DNA from 3 places in the Sporomusa sp. genome. Region 1 is predicted to be linked to each of the others. Evidence: riboswitches for the same ligand, from Rfam matches in the RefSeq annotation. Region 1 holds a riboswitch; each other region holds the start of a gene.
What was found. Region 1 has a riboswitch for cobalamin ahead of AC29Z1_RS03785 (TonB-dependent receptor). Riboswitches for the same ligand answer to the same signal wherever they lie in the genome.

Region 1 (7,340 bases):
ATAACCGGTCCCGTCATACCGTTCGTGATGATACAGCACAAACGGACTTAACTCCGCCAGCCCAAAGGCCCTGAGGATAATTTTGCCATACATCGGATGAAGCTCAACCACTTTTCGCTCCTGTTCTGACAATGTCCCCGCTTTATTTAGCAGCACAGTGGGCAGGCAGTATTTGCCGATATCATGCACCAATCCACAGACAAAAGCCTTATTCCTTTCCCGGGTAGAAAAATTCATGCAGGCTGCCCACTCGAACATATGCATAGCCACACTGTGACTATGCCTGAGCGTAGCGGAATGATGCCTGCCCAAAAGCGGCAGCATGCAATCAATACCTTGCATAATGATACCTCCGTTTCTAGAGACTTTGGCAACCTAACTCGTCTCGTGAAGGCCAGACAGAGCTGAAAAGACTCCCACTCTCAGGCGCAGGCAAAAGAGGGTTTCCGTTGCGGAAACCCCCGGGGAATATGTCATAGAAATTACTTATTGAAGGTTAGAACTCTTTGTCCATTAATTGTTTTCAGGCCTTTGTACTGCTCGGCAGCCTTACGGGCTTGCTGCGCCAGAACAGACTGCGAAGCAAAGGATTTGGCAACGCCGGAGCTGAGGCTGGCCTTGAGAGTCGCAGTCTGGTCCGGAGCAAGAATGACGGCCGAGTTCAGGTTGCCGCCGGCATACCCCAGTTGGCTGGCAGTAAAGGATTTGGCAGCTACATCGCTAGTGCCGGCGGGCAGGCCGTTGTAAATGTCGATCTGATTGCCTTTGACAAACCAGAGCCGGTTGCTGTCGGCATAGATGCCCCAAAGATAACCGCCTGAGTTCACATTGCTTACTTTGGTCCAGGCAGCAGGTGTAGTCAGGTTGGCTACGCTGGTACGGTACACGCCGCCGACCATATTGCTGAAATAGGTATCGTAATTGCCCAGGAAAACATAGGCGGTATTGTCATCCACGATGGTAATATCGCGGAAATCGCCGGTCATGGCAGGAGTCTTGGCAACGGTAGTCTTGGTAAAGGTAGCCAGGTCAATGATGTCCAGGCGGGTGTCGGCGTTGGAGCTGCCGGGGTTCTGCGCGCCGCCCAGGGCGCAGACATAGAGTTTATTCTTGTAATGGTCGAGGGTGAAGGCGTTTTTGCCGACAGTTAAATGGTTGATATAAGTTAACTCCCCATTTGATGGGTTGATATAAAATTTTGCAACAATGCTATCGGAATACACAGAATAACCGCCGCTCGAATTGACGGTAAACAATGCATACAGATAATCACCAACAACGGTTAAGCCCTCACCATGGCATTCTGCCCCACTTGGCAGGGAGATACTAGACCAGGCTGTCGGAAACTGATAGCTGGCTGTTTGCGTATAGCCACTATTCATATTGACCACTGAGATTTTTGCAAAATCATAATCAGTGGCATATAAGAAATTCCCTTTGGTGGCTACCGCGTGCAAGTTGGCTACAGCACTCCAACTTGGCGATGCCAGCGGCGTCCATGAAGAAGCAAACGGATCAATGATCTTATTTGGCAGCGCCGTCGGCGTATAATTGTACTGGCGCAGCACCAGGCGGCTTTCATTACCCTGGAAGAAGTTGAATAGCGCCGGGTCGCTGTTTAAACCGGTAACTTTATTATTAACCGCGGTAAAGGTAATCGGATTTCCGTCCCGTTCGCCATTAATGGCGCCGGCCGAACCTTCTGAATAACCGGAATTGACAACCGTATAGCCGAATAAATTTTCCGGAGCTGCCAGTACGGCCGAGCTGCCAAGAACAGACAACGTCAGGGCCGTTACGATAACTCGTTTGAGAACACCGAATTTCATTCTCATTACTCATTCCCTCTTTTCTCTCGATTTTGTGCGCCTAAAAATCTGGAGTACCCCATTTTATTGCCACCCACCATCTCCTTTCAGCCAGGACTGGTCTTGCCTGTCTCTCATGCGGGGCATCACCTCCTTTACAAAAATAGAGTGCATTTAGTATTTGTACTGCAGTGTTACATAATAGGTACGGCCCTGCAGGGGATATTCGATGAGTTTGTTTTGTTTCTCTCCCGGTACATAGGTTCCACTGGTAAACGTCATTTCCGGCCCTTTGTCAAAGAGGTCGTTGACACCGGCGATAATTTGGCAGTCTTTATTGATTTTGTACTTAGCCCCCAGGCCGACGGTAGTCAGAGAGCTTTGAACCTTTGTCGGATTGTCCTGCCAGCAGTACATTTCATCAATATATTTCAGTTCCCCGAAAATCGCCAGCCGATTATCAGGGCGGTAGGTCAGACGCATTGAGCCCTCCCATTCCGGGGCGTAGAGCTGCGGCATCTTATAGTAAACGTTGCCAGTACCGGTGGGTGAATCGTTTTTGGCCCACTGTTTGGTATGCATATAAGTGCCTGCCAGATTCATATCCCATTTGTCCCAGCTGAAATTACCCTGTAGTTCCACTCCGTTAGCCTTTCCCTTGCGGGCATTGGAATAAGACCAATAATTATAGCCGAAGCGGTAAAGCTGGAGCATGTTTTTAGAGTCGCGACCAAAATAGGTCACTTGCACCTTAGAGGAATCGGCGCCCAGAAGCCTGCCGTCCCAGATGGCTGACAAGTCCCACTGCTTCCCTTCCTCTGGTACCGGAAATATACTTTGATTGGCGTACTGGGGTCCGTTATTCTTATTAGGACGGGGTAAAATGCCGGCACCGTCACCGGCAATTTCATACAGGTTGAGCAGCCGGTAGTAGGTACCATAGGTGGAACGCAACGTCAGATGTTCATCCATCTTCTTTTTTAGCGCCAACTGCCAGGTCACCTTATCATTAACCTGTGAATCCTCCTGATCGACCCATCTATTTAAGTCGGATTTTCCCAGCGCCCTCCCCATGACTTTGGAATAATTGTAGCGGATACTGGGAGTCAGCCAGAGATCAGCCGCCTGGTTGAGGGTTATAGTATCCTGCAATTGGAGATTGAACAGGGTATGTTCATAATATGTCCGAAATCGCTCGCGGTTGGTAAGGCTGGGTTCATAATCATATTTGTCCATCCGGCTGCCGTCTACATCCATTTTCTCTTTGGACCAGTTAGCCAGAAACTCAAACATATGGTTATCACCGGCCTTATAGGTGCCGTCAATGGCCCCGCCAAGCCGCCGAGAGTCGTAGGCACTCCATTTGCCGAGCACCCTTTCCACTCCGCCATTTGCCGCATGATCTGGATTACGGTAACGCTTGTCCTGGTCCAGATAGTTGACCTGCCAGCCCCATTCCAGATTGCCGGATGTATCCCGCCGGCCTACCAGCAAATCCTTGGTAGTTAGTTCCTGCCGTTTCCGCTCAAACCAGCCCGGCATGTCAATGCATGAGTAGCTAGGATCCGAAATATCCCCGGTGAGATACATGGCTGTTGGCAACCCCCGGTCAATTTTCTTCCAGCTGCCCTTGACCAACCAGTGGTCATCCTGCCATTTAATTATGGCATCAGTATTTTTGTAGTCGTTATTCTTGCGCCAGCGGGTGGAGTCCTCAGAAAGCTGGGATATTTGTTTGGCCAAACCCGCTGTCTGCTCATTGAAATTAGTATTAATATGATCTAGCGCTGACTTTGCTTGCTGATTATATACTTCTTCAGTCCAGCCAAATATTATCAGGGTAGCTTCCTTACTGCCAAAGGGAAATCTTTTCCAGAAATTTTCTATTGCTGTGGTTAGCATATCATTATACACAGCAGGAGTATTAAATGCCTTATTCAATTCGTCTGCGGTAGAAAAACCAGTGTTAATGCTCAACGAACTTAGTGATTGGTTTGCAAGATTAATCTGATTAGCCATTTCCGCCTGCAATCCCGGCATCCATTTCGCATAGGCCGCGTCCGAGCCAGGATTCTTATAACGGAAATCCCCGTCGCTCTCGTCACGGTTGATGCCAATCATCAGGCTGCCTTTACCCAGCGGCTGACTGATCTCCAACCCGGCAGTGGTGCCGCCCCAGGAGCTTTTGCCGATTCGGGCCGAGATATTGGCCTTGTCCGGCTTTTTGGTGATGATGTTGATAACCCCGCCCATATAGGTGCCGCCGAACCGAGCTGGGATATAGCCGCGGTACACCTCAATCCGCTCGACATTGTTAATGGGTATGGTGGAAATATCGACAGCCGCATCGCCGCCAAGGTTAGAGAGTACCCCATCCACGAATACCCCTACCTGGGCAGCCGTGCTGCCCCGAACACTGACGGTGGTATACTGGCCCTTGCCGGATACATAACGGACATGAACGCCTGGAACGTCTTTGAGCATTTCGGGCAATGTCTTCTGCTCGCCCTTGTAATCATCAGGCCGGATAATGGTCACCGTGCCCGGCGACAGCTTGGATTCCCAGTCTGGGCGCTTGGCTTCGACGGTTATGGCCTCCAGAGTATAGTCTGGCGCTGCGCCGGTGTCGGTTGCCGCAGTGTCCGTTGTTGACGGTTCGCTCTCGGCTGCCGCCGCATAAGTTATACCGCCATAAGCGGGGGACAGACTGAAGGTCAGTGTACAGGCGATGCTTAGTGCCAGAGCTTTTTTCTTCACTCTCCGTTGTCTCACTTCGTGATCTCTCCTCTTTCTTAAAACTTCACCAATGCATGAAATGTAATAAGTGCCCTCCTTTTCCTGGATGTCTCGCCAACCTTCGCCCTGTCGCTCGCAAGGTCTTTCGAAGATTGTCCTACAGGCAGTTCTCCTGACTCCAGTTCATCGCCGCTCCTGCCTTCCCGGAATGCTTTCCAGTGGCCTATCAGGACCGGCTCCGTGTTACAGTGGCGGGACCGCGCCGGTTTTTCACCGGTCTTCTCTATTAAACCCTTTGATAGGGAACCTGTATTTAAAACTGTCTTACAAAGCAAAAATAGATTTCTCATAGAGCCACCCCATTGCGAACCTGTGGTAGCTAGATGAGAAATCCATGAAACAAAGCTTGTCGCGGCAGATACCGCCCTGCGCCTGTAAACACAGACTGCCCAAATAATCCCCTACCCATCGCTCGCAGGTCACCGGTGATTGTTGTACAGGCAGTTCTCCTGGCTCTGAATCATGGCTTCCCTTACCTTCCCAAGACATATTTCTCAGTGGCATACCTAGGGTTGCTCCTCATTACAGTGGCGGGACCGCGCCAGCCTTACACCGGTCTTCCCTATTAAGCCCCATAGGGCACCTGTACCTGGCTATTAAATTGTCTAGCTTTTTCCTGGTCAATCTCTTGGCTTACCTTTCGCCTGATAAGGCTTGCTGAGGTAAATGCAGGTTTTTACCTTCCGGCCCTGAAAATATTGCACCAGTTCACCCGGCTGCGCCAGCCAGTTATACCGGCGATATTCCCAGACCCAGGGCACGGTTACCCGAATGGCGTTAATGCTGTCCAAATATCCCCAGCGGGCAAAAGCGCGGTTCAGGCCAATATCCTGGCGCCGTTCCCACAACTCGGCCAACGGCACTAATATGTAACCGCCGTGTACTCTCCCCGGTAGAACGCCGTTTTTGTTTTCTGCTGGCTGACTGTCTGTCAGGGCGGTCGGGTACATAGCAGCAGCCGGCAAGGCCTTCCGGCTGCGTCCGGCAGCGGTAAGCCGATGACTGCCAGCACGAACATTCAGCACCGGATGACTGCCCTCCCGGCGAACCCGCGAACCTCTCCAGGACTGCCAGCTGCCATCGCTGTAGGTGATCAGGTGCTCCAGCCGTCCGGCTCCATCCGGTGTTTTGCGGACGGCAGCCAGCACGCCGGTCAGATCATGCTCATGTCCGCCGCTGTGTCTGGGGTAATACTGGTAATAGCCGAGGAAATAATGGCTGTCGCTTTCCACGACCGAATAGTACATAGCCGGACGGGGTGGATAAAACAGCAGATTGTACCAGTTGTTATTGAGCCGCCAGTCGCGGTCATAATTTACAAGAGTAAAGGTATTCTCCGCCATGCGCAGGCCATCGACCTGACCATGCAGGCAGATAATCGGCGCCCAGCGCGCGGCTATGTCATCTACAGCGGCGGCATTCACCGGCATCGTCGTCCACACGAGGCATAGATACAAAAGGATCAAACAGCCTGCGCTTTTTCTCATGATCGGCTCCTTCTCCAATCACTCAGCCAAAAACTTTTACTTGCGGTTATAGAGCGTTATTTCATCGATCGCATAAACTTCCATATTCCAGGTACCGCCCCGGGGCGGTGACTGGACAAGAACTCCTTGTCCCACAAACGAGATCAGGTTGCCTGTGGCCAAAGCGGTTTCCAGCAGGCTTTGCAGCCTGGTTTCGGATGTCCTGACCACTATGCTTTTGCCGGGAGTGTCGCGAAGCTCCACCACTGCATAGCAGCTGTTGGAAAGTGCATAGCAATTTATCAGACTGACATGACCAAATAGCTGAACATTCGGCGGCATTAAAACCACGCCGGAAACCGGCGGCACAGCGGTGGCGGCGTAGCCGGCTGCCGGCAGGGAGGTGGTTAAAAGCAACACCAGCGTGACTGTCCGCAATAGTTTACTCATAATCCAGATAACCTCCTGAGTGTAAAATTACTCAATTATCTTAGGTGTCAGCATGATGACCAGTTCGGTCTCGGTAACCTGCTTGGATGTGGAGTGAAACAATCCCCCCACCAGCGGCAGTTGGCCTACAATGGGAACTTTGAAGGTGTCTTTGGTTTCCTGGCGCTGAATCAGGCCTCCCAGCACAATGGTTGATCCGCTTTTCACCCTAAGGGTGGCATCGGCCTGCCGGGTGCGAATATTCGGATTGCCGTTTTTGGTGGTATCGGTTTTGTTGCTCACTTCCGGCTGGATGCGGGTGGTAATGTAACCGTCTTTATTTACGGTCGGCGTTACCTCCAGTTTAATGCCAACATCCACATAGATTACCGAGATGATGGGAATGCTGCCGGTCGTAGGTTGCTGGCTCTCAACCGCCAGTTTATCGCCGATCAAAATTTTAGCCGCCACGCCATCTAAGGTGGCAATACGCGGACTTGCCAGCAGCCGGCCCTTTTTCTTCTCTATTAAGCGGTTAATAATCCCCTGCAGGTTAACGCCGTATTTGCCTGTTCCAATCCGGTATTGCAAATCATCGTAAAGAATGGGCGCAGGCAATTTGGTCGAAGCTCCCCAGTCAATACCAAGATTGGACAAATCATCACGATTTATCTCGACCACCTGCACTTCAAACATAACCTGCTTGGGCGGAGTATCAATCTGTTTCAGCAAATAGTTGACTTGTTCATACACTTCTGGACTGCTCATAATTACGAGGGTATTTCTCAGCGGATCGGTTTTTATCTGGTCCTCGGGCACAAGTGCGCTCAGCAAAGGCTTG
Region 2 (7,816 bases), on a different contig from region 1:
ATAATAAAAGCTAATACCCAAGAACTGAGCCAAATCAAACCACCCTCTTTGCTGCCGCGTTCTTTAAGCATAACAATTACGGAAGCAACACAGGGAACAAATAGAGTAATGGTAACCAACGCCACTAACGTCTGAGCAGCCGTAAGCTCCATATCGCTTAATCCGGCAGCACCAAAATCACGCCGGATAAGACCCATAATAAAGGCAGTAGCTGTTTCTTTAGGCAGTTTGAGCATACCTTCCGTTACCGGAGCCAGTGCTACCTGAATAATCTCCAGCAGTCCGGTAAGCCGCAAGCCGGAGATAATCAACGCACCCAGCATAAACAGTGGCGATGCTTCTAATAAAAACGCATATGATTTGGCAACCGTTTTTTTCAAGACATTTTCACCGCGCGGTAAGCGAATGGGTGGTAAATCAATCAAAAGATCAGAGGATTGCCCTGGCAGCACTTTGTTCAAAATTTTACCGGTTATCCCCAATACTAACAAAATGACACCAACATAAATAGCCATATATTTACCATCAATACCTGCCAGCATCCCCGCAATAACACCCAACTGGGCTGAGCATGGTATAGCTAAACCAAGTACAGCAGTAGCAATGGTTCGCTCACGCTTGGTTCCTAAAATCCGGGTGGTAATAGTAGCCATAGTTACACAGCCAAAACCTAAAATCAAAGGAATAATGGCCCGTCCGTTTAAACCGATACTAGTCATAATCCGGTCAACCAGGGTTGCCAGCCGCGGTAAATAACCGGAGTCTTCCATGATGGAAAGCGCAAAATAAAAGCCTACAACCAGTGGCAAGAGCAATCCCAAAATATAAGTTACTGTCATAGTTAAGAGGCCAAATTCCCCAATTAAGATTGTGCCCAGCACCGATTCTTCGCTAATAAATCTCCCGACAAACTCCCGCACTGCCGGTTCATACATTCCTTGCATTACCGTCTCTTCGGTAAAACCAACAATGTCTTGGGCAACGACAACCCCAATCAGATAATACATCGCATACAGCACAAGAGCAAACATCGGGATACCTGTCCAAGGCCGCAACATATACCGGCCTAATTTAGTACCAAAGGTAGCACCTTCCTGCGTCTCTTTCACTACATGCTTGACAATATCATTGACCCTGTGACGGCGGGCATGATAAATTTCTTCCCGCATATCCCCTGCAGGTACACCATGGCGTGCGGCTACATGGGGATCTCCCTCGAGTACTAACAAAGCCTCACCCCAAGATCCAATCCGGTTAAGCATACCTTGCAGCTTGCTTTTCAACTCGGGTGCTATCAGTCCTGTACGGGCTTCATATAACCGGTTTTTTACCTCGTCAAGCCCTTTTCCTTTTACCGCCACAGTGGGAATTACCGGCACCCCCAGGAGATGTTCCAACAAATCAATGTCCACCTTTAGCCCCTGGTTAGCAGCTTCATCCATCATATTGACTGCAACAATCGTAGGAATTCCGGTATCAATAACTTGCAGAGTCAGGAATAAGTCGCGTTCTAAATGTACAGCGTCCACTACATTTAAAATTAAATCGGCTGACAGAATAACATCTCTAGCTACTTTCTCCTCATCATTAAACGAAGAAATGCCATATACCCCGGGTGTATCAATGACTACATCCTTATTATAGCGTCCATACGAGATATCCACCGTTGTACCCGGAAAGTTAGACACATCGACATACATACCAGTTAAAGCGTTAAAAAAAACGGACTTTCCGACATTAGGATTACCAACAAGTACTATCTTCTTGGCTCCCTCTGGGATGTCCAAATGACTTAAGCTATTATGACAATGACTCATATTCTCCTCCATTGGTTAGTAACAACCTATACAGACGTTATGTACGCCTTTTTTATAATCCGTAGTATATTAGGCTGGCCTCACTTCAATATTCTCAGCAAGGCGACGGCCAATGGCAATCTCTTGTTTACCTCTACCAACAACAATGGGGCCGGCAGGAAGTTTCTCATAACATTCTACTTCAGCACCCTCAGCAATACCAAAGCGGATAGCCTGTGCTCTAATGGCAGCATCAGGAATAGCAGCAATTAACAGACGCTGACCACGTTTAGCTTGTGCGAGTGTCATAGATATTCCCCCTAGTAGTAATAATCATTATCACTTTTGAATTAAAAATTATTCGCCAACTGCGTGGCGATAATGATATTTGTTTTCAAATAAATTATATGAAAATTAATCACTACTTGTCAAGTAGGAATTAAGGCTAGACTTCTTTACAGCAACCACGCAACAACCAGTAAATCAAATATACACCATCCTTGATCCCATATTGTCCACTGCTTTACTCTGCGGCAAATACTTCTGGATACAAGCACCAACGGCAATGGCGGCTAATATCCGCGGCAGACGAATATCCCAGATAAGGCCGTTTTTGCTGAAGCTAAGTAACTATACATATCAGGATTGCCGATAATTTTTCCATAAATAACAACAGCAGCATCCCGCACCCCGATATCTGCCCGGCCAAACCCCACTGCAACCAAAGTAAATAGCATCACTGCCGCCAAAAGTCCTATCCCTGCCAAACGAGTTTTTGCCTGTTGGCGGCTCAACAGCGCCGTTAAGGTATTGTTCATGCTAATGCGTGTTGACTCACTTTTGAGCGTTTAGTAAGAATGGTTGAGAGGTAGTTGACTTTTTGTTTACTGGCGGCCGTCAGATCACAAATTATTTCTTCGCCTTCCAAACCACACTTCGAAACCATGACAGCATTTTCTACCATACCATGCTTATGTAGTTTTTCAACAATTTCAGTATAATTTTTGTATACCTTCATCAACACGACATTATCAGATACCTCAAGTACTCTTTCTAAACGTTCGTGATCAATAGTAGCTGGTACGATGCTCAGAATATCGCCACCTTCAGCCAGTGCTATCCCTAAGCGATTGCCAATTGCCGAAAAGGAGTTTATACCAGGAATATTGATAATCTGGTAGCCGGATGTTTCAAGCAGGCGGTAAACATACATATACGTACTGTATAGCATAGGATCACCCAGCGTTAGAAAAGCCACGGTTTTTCCATTACGTAATAATCCGAGAATAATCTCTTTATTACGCACCCATGCATCAGACAGTGCCTGCGCATTATAGTTCATATGAAATACTAATTCAAGAATTTCGGTACCTTCCGGAATATATGGATAGGCAATAGATAGCGCCGTGCTCTCATTCTTTTTTTCCGTGCGTGGAGCAATAACCACATCAGCAGACTTAATGGCATTAATGGCTTTCACCGTTAATAATTCTGGATCTCCGGGCCCTACACCCACTCCGTAAAAAATCCCTGCCATGCAACAACAACTCCTCAAATAAAAAATCTCTGTCATTGCAATAGGGATGACAGAGATTAAATGTCAAACACGACACATAAATCCCCTCCCCATCGCTCGTAGGTAAAAACGGTGATTGTCAAACAGGCAGTTCTTCTGACTTAGGATCATCGCTAAACTGCGCCTTCCCAGAATTATACTATTCCAGTGGCATTGAGCAGAAATAACTCCCCATCACAGCGGCGGGACCGTGCCGGATTCAAACCGGCTTCCCTATTAAGCCCTTGCGGGCACCTGTTCCGAGCCGTATGTAATTACCTAAATTGTATGATTTTACATATAAAAAGTCAAACATATTCTCCCTATTTGCCAATACGTGGAAAAACCATAAAAATAATAGTGTTAATAATAAGCTACCTTCTTTTTAATAGTTGTATTATACTGGAAGTAGAAGATTACCTGGACAATGTATAAAGGAGGGGGCTCATGAAAGGTATTGTAAGTAAGTCCTTTTTCCTCAAGCAGGCTCTACCCGTGGTCGAAGTCGACAAAATTGTATTATCCGCCTACGGCGGTAGACTGGCGGTTGCTAGCTACGGCAACACCGTAAATTTCCGGGTCCCGGCTGATGTTATCGAGTCCGGTCAAGTGGATTTGACTTTTGAAGAGTGGCAGCAACTACTGAAAAAAGTACAGCAGTCTCCTGATGCGATGGTAACAATTGAACTATAATGAAGTAAATAGTTAGAAGCATGGTCACCCCATGCTTCTAACTATTTTACAGTTTAAATTGGAATTCCATTCTGCCCTATTTTCTCGTCTTTAACTTCACCTGATGAATACTATCACCATAAATCCCATGCGCACTTTCCATGACCGTTTCCGATAAGGTGGGGTGTGGATGGATGGTATGAGCAATTTGGCGGGCAGTTAAGCCATGCCGGATAGCTAGGACTCCCTCCATAATCAAGTCGCTGGCGTGCGGACCAAGAATGTGCATACCCAAAACCCTGCCGGTAGACGTCTCTGCAATAATTTTGACCAAACCGTCGGTTTCGCCCATGGTCATAGCCTTACCATTGGCGGCAAAATTAGATTTACTAGTGATAAAATCAAGCTGCTCCCGCCGGGCTTCCTCTTCGGTAATGCCAACCATAGCAATTTCCGGCGTGGTAAAAATGCAGACAGGAATGGCGCTGTAATCCATAACCGAATAGTTGCCCATAGCATTTTCAGCCGCTACCATTCCTGCAGCCGAAGCCGTGTGGGCCAGCATACTCTGTCCGGTAACGTCACCAATGGCATAAACGCCTGGAATATTGGTCTCCATGCGCTCATTGACCTTTATGCCAAAACGGTCATAGTTAATCCCGACGGCCTCCAAGCCTATCCCCTCCAGTACCGGACGGCGACCAGTAGCGACAAGCACCTTTTCAGCCTGGATTTCCTGCATCCCCTTACCGGTGTCTACAGTTACTGCTACGCCGTTGGCAACTGACTCAATGGCAGTTACTTTTGACCCAACCAACATTTTGATGCCCTGCTTGCGCAAGATTAAACTCATGCGTTTGACTAACTCGCTGTCCACCAAAGGCAAAATGTTAGGCAGCATTTCCACAACAGTTACCTCACAACCAAAGGCCTGCAAAATAAAGCTAAACTCAATGCCAACCACCCCGGCACCAATGATCAACAGACGTTTAGGTACTTCGGTCAATTCCAGCAGTTCATCACTGGTTAAAACTTCTGGCAAATCATGTCCCGGCACCGAAATGCTGCTAGGCTTAGACCCAGTAGCAATAATAATGTTACCAGCAACGATACTTTTCTCGCCAGCCGCGGTGTTAACCTGCAATTGGTGGGTACCAGTCAGCATAGCCGTACCCCGGATAACGGTAATATCATTACTTCTGACCAATTGCTCAATACCGCCTCTGAGTCCGGCCACGATCCTTTCTTTCCGCTCCATTACCGCACCAAAATCAAAGCCGATATGGTCAGCCCTAAAACCAAAGTCAGTGCATCGCTTCAGTTCTTCCCACTTTTCAGCACTTTTCAATAGTGTCTTGGTCGGTATGCAGCCACGGTTGAGGCATACTCCACCAAGATGTTCTTTTTCTACCAACAATACTCTGCCGCCTAATTGCGCGGCCCGAATAGCTGCCACATAACCGCCTGGACCGCCGCCAATCACGGCTACATCATAAATCATAGTATCCCTCCAACCGCTCGGGACACTGTCCCTGGCTGTTATTTATCCAGTAAAGCAAGGCTCCGCAATGTCAAATTAGGGAGACATCTTTACCCGCACCTCGCTGTCAAGGAAATACCTTCTGACATCAGCGCCGCAAATTCCAACTATCCTGAGAGTATTTGTTCACAACCAGTTCTTTAGCTGCCGCTATTTCTGCAGAAGTAAGACTGCCTATTTCCAGTTCCACCCCCAAAGCCGGACCAAAGGCAGCCATCATCGCCTGACACACCTCTTCCCAGCCGATATCCCGATTGGCCGCTTCAGCAATCGCTACTGCGCGCCTGGATAACATCTCAGCTACCGCCGCTTTGTCTGCACTTGGCAAGGCAAGCAGCGCTGCCATCTGCTCCGGATTGAAATGCAATAACACCGAGCCATGCTGCAGGATAACGCCATCTTTGCGAACTTGGGCACTACCCACCAGCTTACGTCCAGCAACGGTAATTTCATAGTGGGCGGGAGCATCAAAACAGGCGGCAGAAGCCGGCTGACGCTTGGTCTGCCCATAAGCTGCCCGCGGGTTGCTCATCTGTGCATCAATTCCCAAAGCTTTGAGACCGGCAAGCAACCCCTGACAAAAAAATCGGTAAGAGGCCGTAATGGTAGGCGGAACAAGCGGATGGATCTCACTGACAACCAGGCTATAGGTAAGCTCGGCATCATGCAGTACGGCCCGCCCGCCAGTTAGACGCCGAACAACAGCCATTCCTTGACGGCGACACTCAGCTAAATCCAACTCAGCAGCAGCTTTTTGAAAATAGCCCACACTAACAGCGGCCGGCCGCCAGCCGTAAAACCGGATGGTGGGCGGAACCTGCCCGGCAGCATGCGCGCGTAATATCGCTTCGTCCACAGCCATATTGTCGGCAGCCTGACCCATGCCGCTATTGATTACCCGCCACTTCATCGCCTATCTCCTCCCAAGTCCATAATTGGCAGTCTATCAGCGCCTGCCTAACCTCTTGGGGTGTAAGCGGTCGAGGATAGTTATACACCACCCCGCCGGGACGCTCATTATAATAAGGCCGGTTGCAACCACTACAGCCACTGGTTTCAAAGGCTTTACCGTCAGCTACGGCGGCGATTAGTTCCTGTTGTGGTAATGTAATGGCTATCAGCCTCCCGCCCTGAAACTGAAAAATATCCCGGCTATAACCCAGTTTTAACAGATAATGCGCCAGTTGCACTCGCCGATAATGCCCAACAGCCGGCGGCTGCTTATGGGCTAATGCTGTCCCCCGCACCGGCGTAAAGGCAAACAGTCCGACCTGAATGCCATTGTCCTGACAGAGTGCAATGGTGCTGATCATCTCTTGCTCGGATTCTCCAAGACCAACAATCAAATGAGTAGCAACCCGGCCCGGCAAAGCGGCAGCACAACGCTGCAGCAGTTCCCAGCGCTGCCGCCATTGGCCGCCCTTGATCTCCTGGTACAGCCTGGGAGTAGCGGCATCTAGGGCGATAGCAACGCGGTCAGCGCCCTGTGCCATCAACTCCTGAGCCTGCGCCACCGTCTCAATGTCAGTACAAAGGCAGACAGGGATATTGCTAACTTGGGTTAAAACCGCCAACGCTTCCACACTGGCCTGCCAGCTCTGCTCAGTTTTGATAACCTGCAGGCAGGCCCGTTGTAGTTGTCCGGCCGCAAAAGCCGCCCCCACGGCAGCGGCGGCTTCTTCGGCGGGAAATTCAGGCCAGGTCACTCGGGATAACAGGTCTGCCCGAGCCAAACTGTCTTGCGACTGAGCGCAAAACTGGCAATAATTCTGGCACTTTTCCCCCAACAGGATATAGGCAGTGGTCGGAAGCACATCACTTTTGAATTGCTTTTTGCCAATTACGCATGCCGTACCTGCCGACAATTTCCATACATTCATAACGCACAGCACTCCTCTCCCCATGTCAGGGTAAGACCTAGACTCCGGGCTAGCTGCACAGCCGCTGGCACCGGGTTGACAATGGTATCAAACCCTATCCGCACTGCCCATTTGTCGATTTCCTCCCGATAGCGCCCTCCTGGGCGCATACAGCCAAGCTTCATTGGCAGATCCGGAAACATCAATCTAGCATGACTGAGCAAGCGGGCGGTATCGGCAAGGCTGGGAGGCTGCCTATCGGCATACCGGGTGCCTCGTGTCGGTATAAAGATAATGAAGGTTAGCGCCTCAGCACCCAGCTCCTTCAAGTATTCCAATGCTTGGTATTCACCGCTGATTTGGCCGCCTTTGAGGCCAATACAGATATGCGGCA
Region 3 (10,165 bases), on a different contig from region 1:
GCCTGACGGCAGCAAGAGTTATGCCAAGCTGATTGATGAGATTTGGGAATTATGCACAAGTATTGTTGTTTGTTTGCAGGAGCATTGTTTTTCTGAACAGGGAATTGCCGCCGTTTTCCGACTGCCGCAGATAACGGCACTTACTTTTACAGAAAAGACTAAAGCCGAACTGGAAACCGTTTTGCAGTATATCTGCAAGGAGCTATCGGTCAAGCTGGCAGCTACCGTTCAAGAGATAACCAATACGCTGCGGGCTTTGGACGGCCAATATATCGAACCTGGACCGGGCGGTGCGCCAACCAATGGCCGGGCGGATATCCTGCCGACAGGGCGTAATTTTTATGGTGTCGATCCCGGCAATCTACCAACCCCTACCGCTTGGGAAATCGGCAACCAACTTGCTGAGCAGGTCATTACCCGCTATATTGCCGAGGAGGGGGAGTATCCTGAGAGCATTGGTATGGTGTTTTGGTCTGATTCCAATATGCGGACAAACGGCCAATGTATAGCCGAGCTGCTCTATTTGATGGGAGTAAGGCCTGTCTGGCAAAGGGGCAGCAGAAGGGTTATCGGTTTGGAAGTGATTGAGATGGCAGAATTGAAACGTCCGCGGATTGATGTTATGGCTAGGGTAAGCGGGCTGTTTCGCGATACTCTGTTTGCCGCCATACAGGTAATGGAAAAGGCTGTTGCCTTGGTGGCGTCACTGGATGAACCGGTGGAGATGAATTTTGTAAAAAAACATATTATCCAGGACAGCGAAATGCTGGAAGAACAGGGAGTGGAAAAGGAGTGTGCCTGGCAGCAGGCCAGTTACCGCATTTTCGGCTGTCCGCCTGGCGGCTATGGCGCCGGTGTTGCCGCTTTGCTGGAAGCTAAGAACTGGGAGAATGTGCATGATATTGCTGATGTGTATGTGCGCTGGGGCGCGCATGTATATGATTCCGGCCGGCAGGGGGAATATTTGCCGCAACTGTTTCGGCAAAAGCTAGGGAGGCTTGATATCACCATAAAGAATATTGATAACCATGAGGTTCACTTACTCAGTTCCGATGATTTCAATGCTTACTGCGGCGGCATGAATGCCGCGGTGCGCAGTATCCGCGGTAAGGCACCGCTCTGTTATATTGGTGACAGCACTGACCAAAGTCATACCGAGGTTAAGAGTCTTGACGAGGAGTTCCGGCGTGTATTGCGCGGGGAATCACTAAATCCTAAATTTATCGAAGGTATGAAAAAACACGGTTATAAGGGGGCAGCCGACTTAGCGGCTCTAGTGAGCCATTGTTATGATTGGGATGCGACCAGTGAAGTCATGACAGACTGGATGTATGAAGGTTTGGCAGAAAAGTTAGCGCTTGACGAAGCTATGCAAAAATGGATGCAAGCGGTTAACCCCTGGGCGCTGCAAAGGATTGCCGAAAAGCTGCTTGAGGCTCAGCGCCGCGGTATGTGGGATGCCAAACCAGAGACCAAGGAACAGCTGGAACAACTATATCTTTCTATCGAAGGGGAGCTGGAGGAACGAGCTGATTCATAATAGGCTTTTAGAATTTAATATTAAAATACACGATGCGCGGGAGGAGCTTTTCAATGAGGAGAAAAAGTAGTGCAAAGCCTGTTTTATGGAAAAAAATATGTTTGGGTTTGTTGCTTGCTATCCTTGACCGCGATAATTCTGTAAACAAATATGAGAACTTGGATTTACCGTTTAACTGGACGTTAAGCTACAATAATAATAAAGTTAGCCGTTTTGCTAATATAGGCTGGGCCGTTTATAGAGTTTGAAGAGAAATTAGGCTGTAAGTAGTTTTTTTCTTGGATATTGGGTTCAGCACTGGGATATGTTCCACTTAGTTCAATAACCGAAATAATATAACGCAGCTGGAGGTAGACAATGAAAAAATGTTCACCGCAAAAGCAGCGCAGTGTGCTACGGCGGATGAATCGCTTCGGCGTAACCGAGGACAGCTTGTACCAACAGTACTTGGAAGAGTATGGAACAATAAATAAAAAACGCTTCTTAGCATCGCTGCGCCAAGTGGACAAAGAGCCGGATTTGGTAACAGCCACGTCGCTATATGTGCACTTGTTAGATCAAAATCAGTGGCAATGGCTAAGTAAAGATGAAGTGACTAAGGCTGGCAATGACCTGATCTTACTCACTGCAGGAAAGTATCAGATTTTATCGCCGGCAGTAGCTACCGGCGAATTAGCGGCCGATGTACGGGCTTGGTCGGCGCTGGTTGTGAAGATTGTGGCAGACCGGGTCGGAAAGGTGAGTGGCAGTGAAGCGTTGTCGCCTACTGTTTCATTACCCGATATGCAACGTTCAGCCGATCAAATTACCGAAGCAATGCTTACCAGTATTAATCAGAGTGATTACACGAGATTTTCAGCAAACTTTGATCAAAAGATGAAAAGTGGTTTGCCAGAGAATCAGTTCTGGCTGCTCAGCCAGTCGATTAAACAAAAACTTGGCAAATATGTATCCCAAGAGCCTATTACTGCCGAAGAAAAAGAGACCTTCACCATTATTTCTTACAAAGTGAAGTTCGAAAAAGAAAAAGAGGCTATTACCGTGCGCACTGTTCTAAGGCAAGAAGATGCTAGTCTTTTGGTTGCAGGCTTTTGGATTGATGCGCCGATTTAAAACTTATTATTACACCACACAGTTGACTATGTGACAAGTATATGGTGTAGTCTGTTAACCAAAACAAGATTGAGCAGATTGATTTTGCCGTTTAACTTAATGGCAGAAGATAGGCGCCAAAGGCGGGGTTATAGAGTAATGTAAAAAACATGAAGGACAAAGGCCTGAGAAAGGTCTGTACCTGGTTTTTTGTCCTCAGACGTCTGAATGTCAAAGCATTGAAACAAACTACAGAATACCTGCAATCGTGAATCCCCAATAGGGAGGATAAAGCTTTATGAAATTGACAGTTGGCAGACAATTTTTAGGTGTATGTTTGGTGATAGTGATGCTCTTGGTATTAATGAGTGGGTACATTTTTACAAAATCACAAGCTGTAGCGGAGAATTTCAATAATCTGATCGGATGGGTTGGGCAAATTAAAACTCATGGCGACGGTATTCAGTTACAGTTATATAAGCAAGCATCCTTTGCCCGTACCTATTATTTAACGGGAAATGATCAGTATGTCCAGCGTTATATGCAAGCAAAAAAGGAAATGTGGCAACATGCTAACGCATTGGAGACCATGTTGGTAACTGCTGAAGGGAAAGAGCGTCTGGGGGAATTGAAAGCTATCTTGCTTGACTATAATAAGGCCGTAGATGCCGCCATTGAGATACGGCGAGAAAAGGGGCAGGAAGAAGTTATTGAATTCTTGCCTAACATTGTAATGACAGTAGATGCAGCGGCGAGTAAGACCGAGGAATTTGCTGCATATATAAAAAAGATATATAAACGAGCGGCAAAAGGCTGTGAATGAAGAAGTCCACGATACTAACCGTACCATGTGGATAGTGGATATGCTTGCCGTGCTTGTTGCCATGATAATCGCGCTAGGGTTTTCCCGTAAGATTACCCAGCCGCTAGTAACAGTAGCGTTTGCCGCCAAGCAAATTGCCGAAGGTGATTTGAGGACACCTAAAACTCGGTATAAGTCTAAGGGTAAAGATGAAATCAGCGATATGCTTGATATTTTTTCGACGATGACTAAGAGGCTTCGCATGATGGTTTCTTCTATCTCTAAGACATCTGAGGCGGTAACGTCAGCCGGTCAACAGCTTATGGCTGTATCAGAAGAATCGGCTGAGGCGTCAAGTCAAATTGCAAACACGGTAGCGAAGGTAGCAGAAGGTGCGGCGAAGCAAACAGACGCTGTCAAGCAGGTGCTGGCTACCATTGAAGAGATCGTTTCTTTTATAACCCATATTGCGAATAACGCAGTAGAAGCCTCCGAGCGTTCAACCGAAACAGCGCAGACCGTCAAGACAGGACGTGCTGCTATGCAAGAAGCAACAGGGCAAATGTTAGAAGTTCGGCGGATAGTCAGCGTTGCCACAGAAGTGGTAAAAAAACTGGGAGACAGTTCTCAACAAATTGGCAAAATTGTTACGGTTATTAGCGGCATTGCTGGACAGACCAATCTGTTAGCTTTAAATGCGGCTATTGAATCAGCTCGCGCCGGTGAACACGGGAAAGGTTTTGCTGTGGTTGCGGAGGAAGTCCGGAAGTTGGCAGAACAATCCCAAGCGGCGGCTAAACATATTGCTGAGATCATTAGCCATGTGCAAAGTGATACAGATATAGCAGTTCGTTCGATGCAGTGTGGATTGGAAGAAGTCGAAAAAGGTTCGCAGCTTTTGGCCGTCACTGATGAGCAGCTAAACCAGATTAATTTGATGATTACCCATTTGAATACAAAGGTTCAGAAAATAACGGCAGACACCGAGCAATTGGCAAATGCCAGCTCGGCAATAGGTATATCTATGCAAAATGTTTACGCCGTAGCTACTGAAACAGTAAGCTATACGCAGATGATTACTTCGGCAACTGAAGAACAATCGGCGGCTATTGAGGAAGTAGCCGCTTCCAGCCGGAGCCTGTGCCTTATGGCCGAGGATATGCGCTCACAGGTGGCTAAATTCCAGTGTTGAGTTTACCGGCAATGGTATGGATATCGGAAACCCGGACAGTAAGTCAGGCAGTATAAGTTTTGAAACTGAATTTTACTTGACATTATTTACTAAAAAGTGATAATATGAACACATATAGATTTAGTGAAAAGTGAATACTATTGCGTTAGGTGCCCTTAGGGGCTTAATAGGGAAGACCGGTGTGATGCCGGCGCGGTCCCGCCACTGTAATGGGGAGTGAACCCAAGGATATACCACTGGGACGAGAGTCTTGGGAAGGTTTGGGCAAGCTATGATCCAGAGCCAGGAGAACTGCCTGACAAAAAATCGCCGTTTTACCCACGAGTGATGGGGAGGAGATTACAGTTACATCTGCTTATCTGGAATTATTCCAGTGAGTGGTGTTGTTTTGCTGAATTTACTCCTGGTCATAGATCAGGAGTTTCTAGTTGTGTTTGCTGTAGAAATCCTCCCTGCTGCCATGGTAGCAGGGAGTTTCTTATTAATGTCATTCTTCTTACTCCTTCATGTTTGCGGGTCGACTATGACCCGCGCCTTTTTATTATACCAGAATTTATATTAAATTCTGTTGACATAAATCAAAGTAGGATTTGCTGCTACGCGTCTTGATGGCCTAGTGCCGATTGTGCCAGGGTTGGCATGGCCATTTGTACCGTCTCAAGGTACTTGCCGCAAGTCAAGTCTTTTCTTGTCAGTACACAGTACTGTAGCTTTTCAATGATCGAACCGGCAGGAGAGCCGGTACATGAAACAAGAGTGTAATTAGTTAGTAAGAGAGGTGTTTGGGTTGAAGAAAACCATTATATTACTTGTTGTTGCTTTTATTATGACCAGTGTGTCTATTGGTTTTGCCGCAGATAAGAAGACTGATGCTAAGTCCAATCAAAAAGTTATTGCTGCCAGCACCAAGGCTATTACCGCCAATCCCAATGATGCGGCAGCCTATATCAAGCGGGGAAAAGCCTATGCCAGCAATAATCAGTTTGATTTGGCAATGGCTGATTATGATCAGGCCATCAAACTGGACCCAAAAAATGTACAGGCCTACGCAGCGCGGGGGCTGAGTTATTATGAGGCAAAACAGTATGAGGCAGCTCTGGCTGATTATACTAGTATTCTCGAAATGGCTCCCCAGGATATCGACGCCCGTTTTCGCCGGGGAATCTGTTATTACTATATGGGACAATATGAACTGGCTATCGGTGACTTAGAACAGGTTATTGTCTTACAGCCGAAGCACGCTGGTGCCTATTTGGTTAAAGGTGTATGTTATCAGAAGCTGGAATGTAACGAAGAAGCTATTGCAGCCTATAAAAGCTTACTTGCCAATGTGCCGAACGAAAAAGAAACGTAGGAAGCCATTGCGGCAGCAAAAAAAATGCTAAACAGATTAGGTGTTGAAGACTGACTATATATCGGGAGGGATTGAAGTAATATGCAAAAAAAAATTGCCTTTTATGGCAAAGGGGGAATCGGCAAGTCTACCACAGCCGCCAACGTGTCGGCAGCTTTGGCTGAAAAAGGATATCAGGTCTGTCAAATTGGCTGTGATCCCAAAAACGATTCAACCCGCCTTTTACTAGGTAGGGTTTGTTCCCAAACTGTACTGGACATGGTCAAGCAGTATGGTGACGAAGTCAAAGCAGAACACTTGGTACACACTGGTTTTGGTGGCGTACAATGTGTTGAGGCCGGAGGGCCTGAACCGGGAGTGGGCTGTGCCGGACGCGGCATTATCGTGGCCTTAGAAAAGCTGAGAGCCTTGCAGGCTTTGCCTGAAGATGCCCTTATTCTTTATGATGTATTAGGTGATGTGGTGTGCGGCGGCTTTGCCGTACCCATAAGGGAGGGCTATGCAACCGATATTTATATCGTTTCCTCCGGCGAACTCATGTCGCTCTATGCTGCCAACAATATTGCCAAAGGGGTGGCCCGCTATGCCGCCCGCGGGCCGGTGCGGCTTGGCGGCATCATTGGCAATAGCCGCGGTATTGTCAATGAGCAGGCGTTGCTGGAGGAATTCGCCAAAAGATTAAATACTTCTTTGGTAGCCTATATTCCTCGAGATCGTACTGTCAATAAGGCTGAAATTCATCGTAAAACGGTTATAGAATTTGCAGCAGAATCGCCGCAGGCGGCAATTTATCGTAAGTTAGCCGACTATATTTGTGAGAATACGGCGCTGACTGTGCCAAGCCCCCTGTCGTTTGAGGAGTTAGAGGAGTTGGTACTTAGCTATGGTGATGAATAAACGGGCGAAAACAGCCCGCAAACGGGGCTATAGTTGCGCCATGCCAGGAGTTTGGCGTGCTGTTTCACATAATGAAGGTGCTGTTGTTATTTACCATAGCCCCAAAGCATGCGGGCATATCGGCCGGGAAATGGATTTGGGGATGCATTTCCGTTCGTTGGCAAAACAGCAATTTATGCAGGAGCAGTACTCCGCACCACTGGTAATTAGCGGGCTGACGGAGGAACATTCGATTTTCGGCGGAGCCGAACTGCTCAGACAATGTATTGATTATGCAGCCGCAAAATATCAGCCCAGCTATATTTTGATTGCCAACTCCTGTGTGGCTGGCGTGATTGGTGATGATACCGCAGCGATAGCCAGGGAGGCAGAGGCGGCACTGGGTATACCAGTGATGTCTGTTCCTTGCTACGGATATCTGGATGGCGACTATTATGCCGGATTTTATCATGCAGGCAAATTATTAGCCGAGCGGTTTATGATTGCCCAGCCAAAGCTGGCTAATACAGTTACTTTATTAGGAGACCGTGGTGGTCCCAATGGGGTTGATGTGCAGGAAATTAAGCGTTTGCTTGAGTATTTTGGCCTCAAAGTGTATTGTCATTTCCCGGCATATGCCTCGCTAGAAGATATAAGACAGGTGCCGGTTACCGCGCTGACGGTTCCGCTTACTGGCACCAAACCGTCTGATACCTGGATGCGCAAGTTGGGACAGGAATTAGAGGACATGCTTGGAGTCCCTGCTTTTGACGGCGACTATCCTGCAGGCTGGCGGTTGACTGCCTTGTGGTTGACGAACCTTGGCCGGTTTCTAAACCGGGAACAGCAAGCTGCGGTTGCCATCAAAACAGAAGAAGACCGGTTGAATCAGCATATTGCTAAGTGTAGCGCCTTGTTGCAGGGCAAGCGGATTGTGTTGTATGTTGGCCGCCCGCTGCTTTATTTTGACCCCGCCTGGGTGTTAGAGTTATTTTCCTTATATAGGGTAACTTTGGCAGGCATTGTTCTGATGGACGATGTGTTGAGTGACGACCAACGGGCCGATTTATATGAGGAACTGAAGAAACAAACCACGATACCCTGTTATTCTCTGGTTGAAGGTGAAGCCGTAGTAGATACGGCGGATATTGTGGTGACAACCCATGAATTGGCGGATGTAGGGAAAAAGCAGCTCTTTTTGCCACTATTGCCACTGGCTGGGGTTGGCGGCATCATCACGTTGATGACCAAACTGGTACGTCTGGCGCAGCGTCATGACAGGCGGGGAGGGATTGTATATGTGTAATCGTCAGTGGAAAGATATGCGTACTCTGGCAGAGGCCTGTGCACTTACCGGTTCAGCCGCTTTTTTCGCTGGTATTCCTGATGCTGTATTAGTGGCTAATGGTCCCATGTGGTGCTATTTTTATGCGCTTCGCCATCTGGAAAGACAGTGTCCGGCAGTTAGTTCACAATTTTATTGTACGCAGGCCGATAATCATGCCGTTGTCTACGGTACTGAGGAATGTTTGCTGGAAACACTGGATACCATCCGACGGCGGGATTGTCCATCTGTCGTACTGATTGAAAATAGCTGTTCCGTCAGTTTGATTGGTGATGATATTGCGGGAATTGCCAAGCAGGTGGATTTGAATTGCCCGGTGGTCTATGTGGATAGCGGTGGGCTGGCTGGCGGTTTTGCCGCAGGCTACCGTGCTGCTGCCAGAGCATATCTGGAGCAGATGCCGCTTACCCGTTCAAACGGTGTGCTGCCCGGTACTGTTAATCTGCTGGGATGTACGATGGGGTACTATAATGCCGATAATGATGTGCAGGAACTAAAACGCATGCTCAAGCTGGCAGGATATCAGGTGCTGGCCTGCCCGGGAGCTGGCAGTAGTACCGAGGAAATAGCCAGTATGACCAGTGCTGCGCTCAATGTTGTGGTGCATGAAGAATTGGGATATGACTTGGCCGTATTGCTTAACGAGCGATATGGTATGCCTTATGTGTCTTTACCGCCGCCCTATGGGCTGCAGGGATCGCTCACCTGGCTGCAAAGTTTGCAGCAACATGTATCAGGCGGCAGCATTGACTTGGGGAAAGTCCGGCAGGAAGTCAGCATCCTGGAACGGAAGGTGCAGGCAGCTACGCTGGAAATGCAGCGCATTTGGGGAGATATGTGGTTTGAAAAGACGCTGATCGCCGCCCCTGGCTCGGTAGCTGTGGCCATGGCTGAGGCGGTTCGAACCGAGTGGCTGGATACAGGCTGGCTGACGGTAATGGCCTATGATAAACAACCATCTTATCCTTTACCGGATTGTATTGACACTTTTATTGAGGCCACCGGCGACAGTCAGGTAATTGAGCGGTTGTTGACAGAACTGGAGGGCGGGTTATTGTTGGCTGGCAGCAACGAGAAGGCTATATTGCAGCAAAAGGCGGTGTCTAACGTGGTATGTCAGAATATTGCGCTGCCGGTATATGACGAAGTCATCCTTAGTGATCGGCCTTTTATGGGAATACAGGGGGCCTGCCACATGCTGGAACGGCTTTGGAATCAGTATATTGCTTACTGTCAACGGCGCAGATGATATTGCTATAAATAAAAGCACGTAAGCCATATATAATAGGCAGTTGTGCGTCTATTGAGTCTGCGGAACAAATTGTTAACGATAGATTTTGTCAAGGAGGGAGATTGTATGTTGCAATATACTCCGAAAAATTGGCCATATGATAATGCGCATCTTTCTACTCAGGAGAATAAAACCAGCCCGCCTAAGGCAGTCTATTTCCTCATAGTCATTAAGAAACAGGATGTAGCAAGACAGCCAATAGGGTGTTTTAAGGCCAGACAGATGGCTAGTTTTATGGAAATGAGAATGAAGGGCCATGCATAGAAAGCGTAGTATTGTCAGTATGGTAGAACCCAAAGGATTAATTATTGTGAATACCGGAAATGGCAAAGGAAAAACAACGGCTGCTTTGGGACTGGGTATGCGGGCCTGGGGACAAGGGCTTAGGGTACTTGTAATACAATTCATTAAAGGTAATCGGAAATATGGCGAATTGAAAACAGCCGAAAGAATGGGAGCAGATTTTGTTATCTGCCAAATGGGCGAAGCTTTTGTGAGAAATAGTAGTGGCGATGACCGAGATAAGCTTAAAGATGCGGCCCAAAATGCACTGGAAGATGTCAGGCAGGAAATCATGTCAGGAAAGTGGGGCATGATTATCTTGGATGAAATTAACTATGCCATTGGGGCGGGGCTAGTTTCGGTAAACGAAGTACTGGAGTTAATAAATTCA

Region 2: linked by a shared signal. The riboswitch ahead of cobI (precorrin-2 C(20)-methyltransferase) and the one ahead of AC29Z1_RS03785 (TonB-dependent receptor) in region 1 are both predicted to bind cobalamin.
Region 3: linked by a shared signal. The riboswitch ahead of AC29Z1_RS07215 (tetratricopeptide repeat protein) and the one ahead of AC29Z1_RS03785 (TonB-dependent receptor) in region 1 are both predicted to bind cobalamin.

Annotation. Positions count from the first base shown of each region.
Region 1 is NZ_JBYKYF010000032.1:7,285-14,624, reverse strand. Features, by position in the region: gene AC29Z1_RS03795 (HD-GYP domain-containing protein) at 1-342, opposite strand, end outside; gene AC29Z1_RS03790 (hypothetical protein) at 483-1,835, opposite strand; gene AC29Z1_RS03785 (TonB-dependent receptor) at 1,983-4,580, opposite strand; cobalamin riboswitch at 4,690-4,870, opposite strand; cobalamin riboswitch at 5,027-5,206, opposite strand; gene AC29Z1_RS03780 (hypothetical protein) at 5,225-5,947, opposite strand; gene AC29Z1_RS03775 (hypothetical protein) at 6,128-6,520, opposite strand; gene AC29Z1_RS03770 (type II secretion system protein GspD) at 6,548-7,340, opposite strand, start outside.
Region 2 is NZ_JBYKYF010000122.1:591-8,406, reverse strand. Features, by position in the region: gene feoB (ferrous iron transport protein B) at 1-1,817, opposite strand, end outside; gene AC29Z1_RS09515 (FeoA family protein) at 1,887-2,105, opposite strand; gene AC29Z1_RS09510 (hypothetical protein) at 2,369-2,614, opposite strand; gene cobI (precorrin-2 C(20)-methyltransferase) at 2,611-3,333, opposite strand; cobalamin riboswitch at 3,442-3,625, opposite strand; gene AC29Z1_RS09500 (hypothetical protein) at 3,799-4,044, shown strand; gene lpdA (dihydrolipoyl dehydrogenase) at 4,121-5,524, opposite strand; gene AC29Z1_RS09490 (lipoate--protein ligase family protein) at 5,652-6,473, opposite strand; gene lipS2 (LipS2 family lipoyl synthase) at 6,451-7,443, opposite strand; gene lipS1 (LipS1 family lipoyl synthase) at 7,440-7,816, opposite strand, start outside.
Region 3 is NZ_JBYKYF010000079.1:267-10,431, forward strand. Features, by position in the region: gene AC29Z1_RS07190 (cobaltochelatase subunit CobN) at 1-1,540, shown strand, start outside; gene AC29Z1_RS07195 (hypothetical protein) at 1,594-1,788, shown strand; gene AC29Z1_RS07200 (DUF3887 domain-containing protein) at 1,898-2,653, shown strand; gene AC29Z1_RS07205 (CHASE3 domain-containing protein) at 2,931-3,455, shown strand; gene AC29Z1_RS07210 (methyl-accepting chemotaxis protein) at 3,448-4,626, shown strand; cobalamin riboswitch at 4,757-4,939, shown strand; gene AC29Z1_RS07215 (tetratricopeptide repeat protein) at 5,414-5,980, shown strand; gene AC29Z1_RS07220 (nucleotide-binding protein) at 6,062-6,877, shown strand; gene AC29Z1_RS07225 (nitrogenase component 1) at 6,864-8,162, shown strand; gene AC29Z1_RS07230 (nitrogenase component 1) at 8,155-9,450, shown strand; gene AC29Z1_RS07235 (hypothetical protein) at 9,559-9,756, shown strand; gene cobO (cob(I)yrinic acid a,c-diamide adenosyltransferase) at 9,749-10,165, shown strand, end outside.